2 regions of the Staphylococcus kloosii genome follow, and region 1 is predicted to be linked to the other one. Evidence: a T-box and tRNA genes for the amino acid it is inferred to sense, from the RefSeq annotation. Region 1 holds a T-box; the other holds one or more tRNA genes.
The links. A T-box is a leader RNA that pairs with one kind of tRNA and senses whether it is charged. The one in region 1 lies ahead of C7J89_RS07600 (valine--tRNA ligase), so its partner is inferred to be a tRNA-Val.
Positions count from the first base shown of each region.

Region 2: it encodes a tRNA-Val, which carries the amino acid that the T-box ahead of C7J89_RS07600 (valine--tRNA ligase) is inferred to sense. The anticodon was not compared.

Region 1 covers NZ_CP027846.1:1,524,281-1,531,493, forward strand. Annotated here, with positions in the region: gene C7J89_RS07590 (AbrB family transcriptional regulator) at 1-370, shown strand, start outside; gene C7J89_RS07595 (DNA-3-methyladenine glycosylase I) at 406-969, opposite strand; T-box leader at 1,028-1,252, shown strand; gene C7J89_RS07600 (valine--tRNA ligase) at 1,292-3,922, shown strand; gene C7J89_RS07605 (bifunctional folylpolyglutamate synthase/dihydrofolate synthase) at 3,934-5,196, shown strand; gene C7J89_RS13590 (prepilin peptidase) at 5,362-6,060, shown strand; gene radC (RadC family protein) at 6,061-6,738, shown strand; gene C7J89_RS07620 (FtsW/RodA/SpoVE family cell cycle protein) at 6,886-7,213, shown strand, end outside.
Region 2 covers NZ_CP027846.1:1,059,589-1,066,801, reverse strand. Annotated here, with positions in the region: gene glmM (phosphoglucosamine mutase) at 1-1,158, opposite strand, end outside; gene C7J89_RS05170 (CdaR family protein) at 1,189-2,121, opposite strand; gene cdaA (diadenylate cyclase CdaA) at 2,123-2,929, opposite strand; gene rocF (arginase) at 3,163-4,065, opposite strand; tRNA gene C7J89_RS05155 (tRNA-Lys) at 4,290-4,362, opposite strand; tRNA gene C7J89_RS05150 (tRNA-Gln) at 4,368-4,442, opposite strand; tRNA gene C7J89_RS05145 (tRNA-Tyr) at 4,447-4,530, opposite strand; tRNA gene C7J89_RS05140 (tRNA-Val) at 4,548-4,623, opposite strand; tRNA gene C7J89_RS05135 (tRNA-Glu) at 4,633-4,704, opposite strand; tRNA gene C7J89_RS05130 (tRNA-Asn) at 4,708-4,782, opposite strand; rRNA gene rrf (5S ribosomal RNA) at 4,794-4,908, opposite strand; rRNA gene C7J89_RS05120 (23S ribosomal RNA) at 4,983-7,213, opposite strand, start outside.

The DNA.
Region 1 (7,213 bases):
AGATAATTATATTATTGCAGGGGCGCAAATTATCTATATGATAAGAATTGGTAATCAAATAGCAAACTTATTAGATCAAATGAAAGGGCGCATAGCAGTCGCTATAGCAGTACAAAATGTACTATTAATATTGCTAGCCCTTGTCATGGTTTATGTTATTTCATTATTTACTAATAATATGATTAATGATTTATTTTTAGGTGCGGCTCCCGGTGGTATGAATCAAATTGTACTTGTAGCAATTGAAACAGGTGCAGATGTACCAATGATTTCAAGCTATCACATCTTTAGAATATTTTTTATTTTATTTTTAATTGCACCATTATTAAATTACTATTTACGTTATCGTGCAGCAAAAAACCAACAGTAATCGCTCTTTGTGATTACTGTTGGTTTTATTTGTATTTACTTTAAGTTTTTTGGGTTACTTGGGCATGATTGTAAATGGGCATTATATAAACCAGCTGCTTCTAAAAATGAAAACACAGTGACTGGTCCTAAAAATTTAAAACCATATTGTTTTAGTTTTTTCGACAATTGTGTAGCTGTTTCGTCTACTGTGATGCGCTCACTAGGCTCTTTGTAATTTAAATCATATGGTTTATGATCCACGTATGACCATAAGAACTCACTGAAACTTCCATATTCTTGTTCAATTTCAAAGAATCCTTTAGCTTGGTTCACAATGGCTTCTAACTTTTTTCTATTATGTACAATGTTAGGAAACTCCATTAATGAATCAATATCCTGCTCTGTCATCTTTGCAATTTTTGCTGGATCAAAATCGTAAAATGCTTGTTCATAAGATGATTTCTTTTTTAAAATTGTTAGCCAAGATAAACCAGCATGCTGTGATTCTAATGCCATTAGTTTAAATAATTGTAAACTATCATACATTGGTTGGCCCCAAACATTATCGTGATATTCTAAATAAATAGGATCTTTAGTGCCAAACGCACAAGGATTCATAAATTTCACTCCATTTCATTGACTTATTACTGTTTACATTATACTATAATTAAGTAAATTAAATTAGTCTACTGGGAAGAGTAAATGCCAAGAAATTTTTAGAGAGTACACGGTTGGTGAGAGTGTATATTTTCTAGTGTTGAAGGTAGCCCACATCGAACTTTAGCTGAACTCATTAATGATATGACTAGGTTAAAGCGTGTTTGAGCGTTAATCGAGATTAAGTGCAAGAAACGATAAATTTCTTGAATTTAGGTGGTACCACGGAACATCCGTCCTATATTTATAGGGCGGGTGTTTTTATTTTTAAGGAGGCAATTATATGGAAATGAAACCTAAATACAATCCGCAAGAAGTAGAAGCGGGTCGTTATGAAGAATGGGTAAAAAATGGATATTTTAAAGCACAAGAAGATGACACAAAAGAAACATATACTATCGTTATTCCGCCACCAAATGTAACTGGTAAATTACATTTAGGACATGCTTGGGATACAACGTTACAAGATATATTAACTCGTATGAAACGTATGCAAGGCTATGACACTCTATATTTACCTGGTATGGACCATGCAGGAATTGCGACACAAGCAAAAGTAGAAGCTAAATTAAACGAACAAGGTATCTCTAGACATGATTTAGGTCGTGAGAAGTTTTTAGAAAAAGCGTGGGACTGGAAAGAAGAATATGCAAACTTCATTAGACAACAATGGTCTAAATTAGGTTTAGGTTTAGATTATAGCAGAGAGCGTTTTACGTTAGATGATGGTTTAAGCCAAGCAGTTAAAAAAGTATTTGTTGATATGTATAACAAAGGATTAATCTATCGTGGTGAATACATTATTAACTGGGATCCAGTGGCTAAAACTGCATTATCTGACATCGAAGTTATTCATGAAGATGTACAAGGTAAGTTTTATCATTTCAAATATCCGTATGCAGATCAAGATGGTTATATTGAAATTGCTACTACACGTCCAGAAACGATGCTTGGAGATACAGCTATCGTTGTTAACCCTAATGACGAACGTTATAAAGATGTAATTGGTAAAAATGTAACACTACCTATCGTCGGCAAAACATTGCCTATTTTGGCAGATGAGTACGTAGATATGGAATTTGGTAGTGGGGCAATGAAAGTGACGCCTGCACATGATCCTAATGACTTTGAAATAGGTAATAGACATAACTTAGAGCGCATTAATGTTATGGATGAAGAAGGTAAAATGAATGACTTAGCTGGTAAATACGCTGGTCTAGATCGCTTTGAATGTCGTGAACAATTAGTCAAAGATTTAACTGAACAAGATTTAGTTATTAAAATTGAAGAACATGAACATTCAGTGGGTCATTCTGAACGTTCTGGCGCTGTTGTTGAACCTTATTTATCTACACAATGGTTCGTTAAAATGAAACCATTGGCAGAGCAAGCACTAAACAATCAAGAAACTGACGATCGCATTGAATTTGTTCCTTCAAGATTTGAAAATACATTTAATCGTTGGATGGAAGAAATTAGAGACTGGACAATTTCTCGTCAATTATGGTGGGGCCATCAAATACCTGCATATTACCATAAAGAAACTGGTGAACTATTAGTTTCGGAAACACCACCTACTGATATTGAAAATTGGGAACAAGATGAAGATGTGCTAGACACTTGGTTCTCAAGTGCTTTATGGCCATTTTCAACATTAGGATGGCCAAACACTGAATCAGAAGATTTCAATCGTTATTTCCCTACAAATGCGTTAGTAACTGGATACGACATTATTTTCTTCTGGGTTGCTCGAATGATTTTCCAAGGTTTGGAATTCACTGGACGTAGACCATTTAATGATGTATTACTTCATGGTTTAGTACGTGCAGAAGATGGTCGCAAAATGAGTAAATCATTAGGTAACGGTGTAGATCCTATGGATGTTATCGATCAATATGGTGCTGATAGTTTACGTTATTTCCTTGCAACAGGATCTTCACCAGGTCATGATTTACGTTATTCTACTGAAAAAGTTGAATCAGTTTGGAACTTTATTAATAAAATTTGGAATGCTGCACGTTTTAGCATAATGAATATAGGCGACGAGTTCACTGTTGACCAAGTAGATTTATCTGGAAACTTATCTCTAGCAGATAAATGGATACTAACAAGATTAAATGAAACAATCGAAACGGTGACGAACTTAAGTGATAAATATGAATTCGGTGAAGTAGGTAGAGCGCTTTACAACTTTATTTGGGATGATTTCTGTGATTGGTATATCGAAATGAGTAAAATCCCTATGAATGGCAATGATGAAGCTCAAAAACAAACAACACGTTCAGTGTTAACTTATGTTTTAGATAATACAATGAGAATGTTACATCCATTTATGCCTTTCGTAACTGAACAAATTTGGCAAAACTTACCGCATGTTGGCGAAACAATCGTTCACGCTTCATGGCCAACTGTTCGTGAAGAGTTTTCATTTAGTGAAAGTAAAGAAACAATGGACCAATTAGTAGAAATTATTAAATCAGTGCGACAATCACGACTAGAAGTAGACACACCATTATCTAAAGCTATTCCTATCTTTATTAAAGCTAAAAATAGCCATATTAAATCAACATTAGAAACGAATGCAAACTATATTGATCGTTTCTGTCATCCAAGTGAATTAGTTATTGATACTGATATTACAATTCCTGAAAAAGCCATGACTTCTGTAACGTCTGCAGGTGAAGTAGTATTACCACTTGAAGGTTTAATTGATATGGATAAAGAAATTGCGCGTTTAGAAAAAGAATTAGACAAATGGCAAAAAGAGCTAGATAGAGTGAATAACAAATTAGCTAATGAAAACTTTGTCAATAAAGCACCTGAAAAAGTTATTAACGAAGAACGTGAGAAAAAACAAACTTATCAAGAGAAGTACGATGGTGTAAAATTAAGAATAAATCAATTGAAAGCATAGGAGCCTTTAACATGAATTACCTAGACAGCTTATATTGGATACATGAGCGTAATAAATTTGGAATCAAACCAGGCGTTAAACGAATGCAATGGATGCTAGCCAAATTAAACAATCCACAATTAAAAATTAATGGCATTCATGTAGGTGGCACAAATGGTAAAGGATCTACAGTTGCATATATTCGCTCGGCTTTAGTAAATAATGGCTATCAAGTTGGTACTTTCACTTCCCCATTTATTGAAACGTTTAACGAACGTATTAGTTTAAATGGTCAACCTATTAGTGATGATGAACTTGTGAATTTAGTTGAAATCGTCAAACCAGTAAGTGAAGCTTTAGAAGCGGAAACTGATTTAGGAACTGCTACTGAATTTGAAATTATTACGACGATGATGTTTGTTTATTTTGGTGAATTAAATCCTGTTGATTTTGTAATTGTTGAAGCGGGCTTAGGTGTGAAAAATGATTCAACTAATGTCTTCAACCCTATACTTACAGTATTAACAAGCATTGGATTGGATCATACTGATATTTTAGGCGATAGTTATGTAGACATTGCTAAAGATAAAGGGGCAATAGTTAAATCAAATACGCCAATTATTTATGCTGTAAAAAATGATGAAGCGTTAAAAGTCATTCGCCACAATGCAAAAGTAAATGATGCCAAAGCGATTGAACTAGATAGAGATATTACCGTAGTTTCTGAAGGTGATGAATTTACGTATCGTTACAAAAATTATGAACTAGAAACATTAGCGTTAAATATGTTAGGTGAACACCAAAAAGAAAATGCAGCTTTAGCTATTACTGCATTGCTCGAACTTAATGAAGAAGGTAGTGTCGATTTAGATTTTAATAAAATGATTGATGGCATAGAAAGTGTAAATTGGAGCGGACGTATTGAACGTGTGAAAGATCAACCATTAATGATCATTGACGGTGCACATAATAACGAAAGTGTTGAAGCTTTAATAGAGACAATTAAAGATTATTATCATCTTGAACAGGTGGATATTCTATTTTCAGCTGTAAAAGGTAAACCTGTAAACGAAATGTTAGAACAACTGATGCCAATTACTCAAAATTTATATATTACTGAATTCGATTTCCCTAGAGCTATGACTAAAGAAGATATTAGCGAGGAAATTGATTTCGGTCAGAAGGAACTTGTTGATGATTATGCGTCCTTTATTGAAAATTATGATGGTCATGCATTAATCATTACTGGCAGCTTGTATTTTATAAGTGAAGTAAAAGCAAAAGTGAATTTTTAATAATTTCAACCCGTTTAATTAATAAATGTTAATTAGACGGGTTTTTTATTACTAGAACAATTAATCCCCATAATTTAATTAGTGAGAATTATCTTCTTATCTATACGGTACGGTGCTATAATTTTGAATACTTACTCAACTTGAAATTATATTGGGGTGTAATAAATGTTACTTCAACTTATTCTATGTCCAATTTTATTTAGTTTTTTATATCAAATTACAAATATAAAAGGCCTTGCATTCAAATATTTATTGACGCGTTCAAAATGCGATTTTTGCCAAAAACCCATATCTTACTTGCAACTAGTTCCAATATTTAACTTTATAAGGTCACAAGGCAAATCACTATGTTGCAATCGTCAGCTCAGTAAAAGTTATATTATTGGTGAGTTATTATCATATGTTTCACTTATAATTTTGAATATTACTACATTACCAGTTAACGGTGCTGTGTTGTTATTAATATATTTTAGTTTATTAGTTTTAGCATTATATGATATAAAGACATTTTCCATTCCTATACATATTCCTATTATTGTAATTATAACTTCATTTATTTTAGGGTCTTTTTATCTTCTTCAAGGATGTTTCATAACAATGCTTTTACATCTAATTTTTTATTGTTGTAAAAATTGTATTGGCTATGGAGATATCTTAATCTTCGCATTACTATCTTTTATATTACCATTTTCTATTTTTTTCTTGATATTATGGTTCACCTTTTTAACAGGTGGTTGCTTTTCTATATTTTATATAGCTTTAAAACGATCATTGAAATTAAAACTACCTCTTGTGCCATTTATCTTTTGTGCATTTATAATGGTTGCGCTTTTCTATCCTTTTTTAACATGGGTGGTGATTTAATTGAATATTAAAGATTTAGCTAATTCTGAAAAACCTAGAGAAAGATTACTAGAACGAGGAGAAAAATCTTTATCAAACGCAGAACTTATTGCTATTTTACTGAACACAGGTAGAAAGGGAAGTTCAAGTTTAGAAATTGCTAATGAATTATTAAATAAAGTAACTAATTTAAAACATTTACAGCAATTGTCTATATATGATTTGAAAGAAATCAAAGGTATCGGATTATATAAGGCGATTGTGTTAAAAGCGGCATTTGAACTTGGTATTAGAATGCACTCTGGAAGTATAGAGTCACAAGTGAAAGTTAAAAAGCCGGCCGATGTAGCAAACTATTTAATGGGACAAATGCAACATCTATCACAAGAACATTTTGTTGCACTATTTTTAAACTCCAAAAATATTATCATTAAACAGAAAACAATTTTTAAAGGGACTTTAAATTCTTCAATCATCCATCCACGCGAAATATTTTGTGAAGCTATAAAATGGTCAAGTCACGCAATTATAGTTGCGCATAACCATCCATCAGGAGATGTGACACCATCAACAGAAGATATTAAAACAACAGAGCGATTAATTGAATGTGGTGACATTATAGGTATAGGTTTATTGGATCATATTATTATTGGCCATAATAACTATTTAAGTTTAGTTGAAAGTGGTTATATTGAATAGATGAAACAAACTACTTTTGTTTTGATTAACTAAACATTTTGATTTTTTGTTGCGTTAAATATTTTTAGGTTGACCTAAAAATATTTGTAGAAATCATAAAAATATGCAATAATTTAAAAGTCAAAATGAATTAAGAAAGGCAAGACAATGTTGAAAATATACAAAAAGCTTAAGACATCATTGAAATATTTAGACCTAGGCATTATCTGTTGCTTTATAATCTTGAGTATTATTGGCATCGTGATGGTTTACAGTGCAAGTATGGTTTCGGCTTCAAAAGGTGCATTAACAGGTGGAGTACCTATAGAGGCAAATTTCTTTATGAAAAGACAATTTATTTTTGCGATTTTTGGATTTGTCTTAATTATATTTATTAGCGTTTATTTTAATATTAATGCGTTGAAAAAAAGTAATAGTCAAAAAGTTATAGTGTTAGGAACGCTCTTTCTACTTTTTCTAACCCAGCTGATAGGTA
Region 2 (7,213 bases), 460 kb from region 1:
AACTCGATATTTATCTGTTACACGTACGTTAACTAATGATTGTGGGTATTTTTTCATTTGAGCCGCTAATTGGCTAAGTTTTTTACCTGTCATTTTAATGATAGAAGCTAATTGTACACCTGTTAATAAACCATCACCAGTAGTATTGTAATCCATTAGTACAATATGACCTGATTGTTCACCACCAAGATTGTAATTACCTCTTCTCATCTCTTCTACTACATAACGGTCGCCCACTTTAGTTTTGTTAGACTGGATACCTTCATTTTCTAAAGCCTTATAAAAACCTAAATTACTCATAACTGTAGATACAATCATATTATTATTCAATTCGTGGTTTTTAGCCATTGCTTGACCAATAATAAACATAATTTGGTCGCCGTCTACGATGTTACCTTCTTCATCAACTGCGATAAGACGGTCACCGTCACCATCAAAAGCTAGACCAAAGTCAGCTTCAGATTCAACAACTGTCTTACTAAGTGTTTCAGGGTGTGTAGATCCTACACCTTCGTTAATATTATATCCATCCGGGTTACAACCTACTGTTACTGTAGTAGCTTCTAAATCACCGAATAGGAATGGTGCAAGTGAAGATGTTGAACCATTGGCACCATCAAGTGCAATTTTCATACCATCTAAATCAACATCTACTGTTGATTTTAAGTAACTAATATATTTTTGTGAGCCTTCAAAGTAATCAGAACAATGGACAATGTCTTCCCCTACTGGTCTTGGTAAATCAGGGTTTTCTTGATCCAAAAGTTGTTCAATTTCGTTTTCTTGATCGTCAGATAATTTGAAACCATCTGAGCCAAAGAATTTTATTCCATTATCTGCAACAGGGTTATGTGAAGCAGAAATCATTACGCCTAAGCTTGCTTCCATTTCACGTGTTAAATAAGCTACACCAGGCGTTGAAATAACACCTAAACGCATAACCTCTGCGCCAATTGATGTTAAGCCAGCGATAAGTGCTGCTTCTAACATTTCTCCAGAAACTCTAGTATCTCTACCTACTAAAACTTTAGGATGTTTTTGTCCTTTATTGTGTGCTAATACATAGCCACCATAACGACCTAGTTTAAATGCAAGTTCAGGTGTTAATTCTTTATTTGCTACACCTCTAACTCCATCTGTACCAAAATATTTTGCCATTATAATATCTCCTTTTGCTCTTTATTCCTATTATTTAACTGTAATTTTTGCGGTTGTATTATCTGGTTGAACTTTGGATACATTTTTAGGTAATTTAAAACTAACATCTCTATCTGTGTCGTCTGAAATATTATCTAAATTGACTTCTCCAGTGATAGAATCAATGTCTTGTAAGTCTTCTCTATTACCATAAATTTCAACTTCATCTTTATCCAATTTAATATTATCTAAATCTTTACCATTAGCTAAGCTTCCAGTAGTTTTTGTTTTTACTTTAACCTTTTTGCTATATGGCTCAACCTTAGTCGTTAAATTGACATCGTTAGGTCGTATTGAAACATTTAATTTATTTAAGTTTCTATCAAAAGCTGTAATATTCGCTAAATCTGTTGTATCTTTATCGATTTTGCTCTTGTTTTTGTAATGTGCTTTTAAATAAGCAATCTTATCAATTTGACTTTGTCCGCCTGTGACTTTAACTTTTTCAGGTGACACGCTTTGGTCAGCAATCTTATAATCTGCATCGATGTTATCAGTACTTACATCAGGATCAACTTTCATCTCTTTTGTAACTTTTTCTTCAAGCTTAACAGTTGTCTCTTTTGGTTTAACTTTGTAGTCTATATCTTTACTTAAACCACTAACCTTGTATTGTACTGTATGCTTCCCAGCTTTAGCACCGGCTAAATCAAGTGTTACTTTAATATTTTGACCATTTTCTGCCTTTAAAACTTGTGATTGTGGACCCGAAATATCTACATCCACTTTATCAGGCACGTTGTTAGCATAAAGTTTATGGTTATCATATTTAGTTTCGACTGGTACACTTTCAATAGTCTCTGTACTCTTTTGACTAAATTTATCTGCATTAAACATATTTCCAAAAACATTATTTGCAGATAGAAAGAAAAAAACAGCCAACGCTAATGCTATAAGGCGCAACCCCCATTTACTTTCTAACATATTAATTCACACCCTTCTCTTGCAAGCGTGAGCCGAACCAATGTTCTGCAAGAAGTTCTTCAAATGCTTCAGTAGAAATATCTTTTCTTAATTTGCCATCAAAGGTAACTGAAATTGAACCAGTTTCTTCTGACACAACAACTGTAAATGCATCTGAGACCTCTGAAATACCTACAGCTGCTCTATGTCTCGTACCTAGGCTTTTTGCTATTTTCGCACTATCTGAAAGTGGTAAATAGCATGCAGCACTAGCAATTTTGCTATCATGGATAATCATAGCACCATCATGTAATGGTGTATTAGGTATAAAGACATTCGTTAATAGCTCTTGTGATATATTAGAGTTCATTGGTATACCAGTTTCTATGTAGTCTTGTAAGCCAGTCTCTTTTTCAAATACAATCAATGCACCAATACGTCTTTTAGCCATATACTGAACGGCTTTAGACACGGCAGAAATTAATTTATTTTCATCACTATTAACGTTACTCGCATAACGTTTGAATAAACTTCCTCGTCCTAATTGTTCTAAAGCTCTACGTATTTCTGGTTGGAAAATAACAATGAGTGCTAATACACCCCATTGAATAACTAAGTCAAAAAGACGTGAAGTAGCTGTTAAACTTAGCATTTTACTAATTTGTTGCCCTATGACAATTACGAGAATTCCTTTTAATAATTGAATGGCTTTTGTACCTTTAAACACAGTAATGAGAAGATAAAGTACATACCATACAATTAATAAGTCAAGCACGCTTGTTATAATTTTAACCGTGCTCCAATGTTCAAATAAATTGGATAAATCCATGACATCTCCTCCGGTATTCTAATCCCACTGTAAACATTATACCAATCTTCTTTTATACTGTCATATTATGACTCAATAAATCTAAAAATTTAAAAACAATAAATTGCATATTATTTTACGTGTTAAAGGAATATATTAACTTCATTAATTTTATACGTAAAAGAAAAAACCTATGCCCAAATAATGTATCTGGGCATAGTTCATTTTTTGTCTTACTCATTATAAACAATGACTTATAGTAAAGTTTCGCCAAAGAAACTACCTACAAGACCAACTGCTTGTTCTGCAGTATGATTATTTTGATCAATAAGTGGATTAACTTCTACCAAATCCATAGAAGTGATTAATTGAGAATTATGTAATAATTCTAATGCGAAGTGACTTTCTCTGTAATTCAAGCCACCTAAAACTCTTGTGCCTGTTCCTGGTGTTTCTGCTGGGTCTAGTGCATCGACATCTAGTGATAAATGTATACCATCCGTCTTATCTTTAAGATGCTTTATTGATTCATTGATAACTTGTTGGATGCCAAGTCTATCAATATCAGCCATTGTATATGTTTTAATGTTATTGTTTTTAATATATTCACGTTCTCCGGTATCTAAATCTCTCATACCTATTAAAACTATGTTTTCTGGTTTTACTTTAGGTGTATAGTTGGATACATTAACCAATCTATCATCACCATCTCCAGCTAAAACTCTCAATGGCATACCATGAATATTACCAGAAGGTGATTCTTCAGGCACATTTAAATCACCATGTGCATCATACCAAATCACACCTAAATTTTCATAATGCTTACTAATACCAGCAATTGAACCAATTGCTATTGAATGATCTCCACCTAATATTAATGGAAAAGCACCACTTTGTACGCTATCAGATACTGCATTACTCAAGTTTTCAGATACTTGAACAATCTCATCAATATTTCTTAATCCCTCTTGTTCTGAATTAAACTTATCTAAGTTGATTTCCGGTACATCGATATTACCTTTATCTACTACCGTATAACCAATACGTCTAATGCGATCAACAATACCTGCATATCTAATAGCATCTGGGCCAAAGTTTACCCCTAATTTTCTTTGACCAAATGTCGATGGTGCTCCAATAATATTAATGTTTTTCATAGATCAAAAACCCCTTTGCATTCATTTTAATACTAGGATACGTTATTAATTTCGAACTTTCAAGTGAGCTAAAGTCTTGTATGGCAATGGATTTGGGGTGTCTTACATATAAAAACATTAAAACGTTTGAACATTCATTATTACCTTATATTTTGCATAAATGATGCTTGAATATGTATAAAAAAATTCATAAAAAAAACACTTCCGAAGAAGTGTTTTACAAGTGAGCCATAGAGGATTCGAACCTCTGACCCTCTGATTAAAAGTCAGATGCTCTACCAACTGAGCTAATGGCTCAAAAATGGCTGGGCTAGCTGGATTCGAACCAGCGCGTGACGGAGTCAAAGTCCGTTGCCTTACCGCTTGGCTATAGCCCAACAATGGTGGAGGGGGGCAGATTCGAACTGCCGAACCCGAAGGAGCGGATTTACAGTCCGCCGCGTTTAGCCACTTCGCTACCCCTCCGCGCTTATTAAAATAAATGGTGGAGAATGACGGGTTCGAACCGCCGACCCTCTGCTTGTAAGGCAGATGCTCTCCCAGCTGAGCTAATTCTCCAATATGTAATGACCCCGACGGGACTCGAACCCGTGTTACCGCCGTGAAAGGGCGGTGTCTTAACCGCTTGACCACGGGGCCATATGGCTCCACAGGTAGGACTCGAACCTACGACCGATCGGTTAACAGCCGATAGCTCTACCACTGAGCTACTGTGGAATAATAATATTGCCTGGCAACGTCCTACTCTAGCGGGATGTAAATCCGACTACCATCGGCGCTAAGGAGCTTAACTTCTGTGTTCGGCATGGGAACAGGTGTGACCTCCTTGCCATTGTCACCAGACAATGATGTATAAAAGTTATACATTCAAAACTAGATAGTAAGTAAATATCATTTTACCAATCAAAACATTTAAATTGATTAAGTCTTCGATCGATTAGTATTCGTCAGCTCCACATGTCGCCATGCTTCCACCTCGAACCTATTAACCTCATCATCTTTGAGGGATCTTATAACCGAAGTTGGGAAATCTCATCTTGAGGGGGGCTTCATGCTTAGATGCTTTCAGCACTTATCCCGTCCATACATAGCTACCCAGCGATGCCGTTGGCACGACAACTGGTACACCAGAGGTATGTCCATCCCGGTCCTCTCGTACTAAGGACAGCTCCTCTCAAATTTCCTACGCCCACGACGGATAGGGACCGAACTGTCTCACGACGTTCTGAACCCAGCTCGCGTACCGCTTTAATGGGCGAACAGCCCAACCCTTGGGACCGACTACAGCCCCAGGATGCGATGAGCCGACATCGAGGTGCCAAACCTCCCCGTCGATGTGAACTCTTGGGGGAGATAAGCCTGTTATCCCCGGGGTAGCTTTTATCCGTTGAGCGATGGCCCTTCCATGCGGAACCACCGGATCACTAAGTCCGTCTTTCGACCCTGCTCGACTTGTAAGTCTCGCAGTCAAGCTCCCTTATGCCTTTACACTCTGTGAATGATTTCCAACCATTCTGAGGGAACCTTTGAGCGCCTCCGTTACTCTTTAGGAGGCGACCGCCCCAGTCAAACTGCCCATCTGACACTGTCTCCCACCATGATCAATGGTGCGGGTTAGAAATCCAACACAGCGAGGGTAGTATCCCACCAACGCCTCCACGTAAACTAGCGTTCACGCTTCTAAGGCTCCTACCTATCCTGTACAAACTGTGCCGAATTTCAATATCAGACTGCAGTAAAGCTCCACGGGGTCTTTCCGTCCTGTCGCGGGTAACCTGCATCTTCACAGGTACTATGATTTCACCGAGTCTCTCGTTGAGACAGTGCCCAAATCGTTACGCCTTTCGTGCGGGTCGGAACTTACCCGACAAGGAATTTCGCTACCTTAGGACCGTTATAGTTACGGCCGCCGTTTACTGGGGCTTCGATTCGTAGCTTCGCAGAAGCTAACCACTCCTCTTAACCTTCCAGCACCGGGCAGGCGTCAGCCCCTATACATCACCTTACGGTTTAGCAGAGACCTGTGTTTTTGATAAACAGTCGCTTGGGCCTATTCACTGCGGCTCTCCCGGGCGTTAACCCTAGAGAGCACCCCTTCTCCCGAAGTTACGGGGTCATTTTGCCGAGTTCCTTAACGAGAGTTCGCTCGCTCACCTTAGAATTCTCATCTTGACTACCTGTGTCGGTTTGCGGTACGGGCACCTAATATTCTAGCTAGAGGCTTTTCTTGGCAGTGTGAAATCAACGACTCGAGGAAACAATTTCCTCTCCCCATCACAGCTTGACCTTATGAGTGCCGGATTTGCCTAACACTCAGTCTTACTGCTTGGACGTGCACTCCAACAGCACGCTTCGCCTATCCTACTGCGTCCCCCCATCGCTTAAAACGAATTTAGGTGGTACAGGAATATCAACCTGTTATCCATCGCCTACGCCTATCGGCCTCAGCTTAGGTCCCGACTAACCCAGAGCGGACGAGCCTTCCTCTGGAAACCTTAGTCAATCGGTGGACGGGATTCTCACCCGTCTTTCGCTACTCACACCGGCATTCTCACTTCTAAGCGCTCCACATGTCCTTGCGATCATGCTTCAACGCCCTTAGAACGCTCTCCTACCATTGTCCTACGGACAATCCACAGCTTCGGTAATATGTTTAGCCCCGGTACATTTTCGGCGCAGTGTCACTCGACTAGTGAGCTATTACGCACTCTTTAAATGATGGCTGCTTCTAAGCCAACATCCTAGTTGTCTGGGCAACGCCACATCCTTTTCCACTTAACATATATTTTGGGACCTTAGCTGGTGGTCTGGGCTGTTTCCCTTTCGAACACGGACCTTATCACCCATGTTCTGACTCCCAAGTTAAATTGATTGGCATTCGGAGTTTGTCTGAATTCGGTAACCCGAGAAGGGCCCCTCGTCCAAACAGTGCTCTACCTCCAATAATCATCACTTGAGGCTAGCCCTAAAGCTATTTCGGAGAGAACCAGCTATCTCCAGGTTCGATTGGAATTTCTCCGCTACCCACAACTCATCCGCTCACTTTTCAACGTAAGTCGGTTCGGTCCTCCATTCAGTGTTACCTGAACTTCAACCTGGTCATGGGTAGATCACCTGGTTTCGGGTCTACGACCAAATACTCAACGCC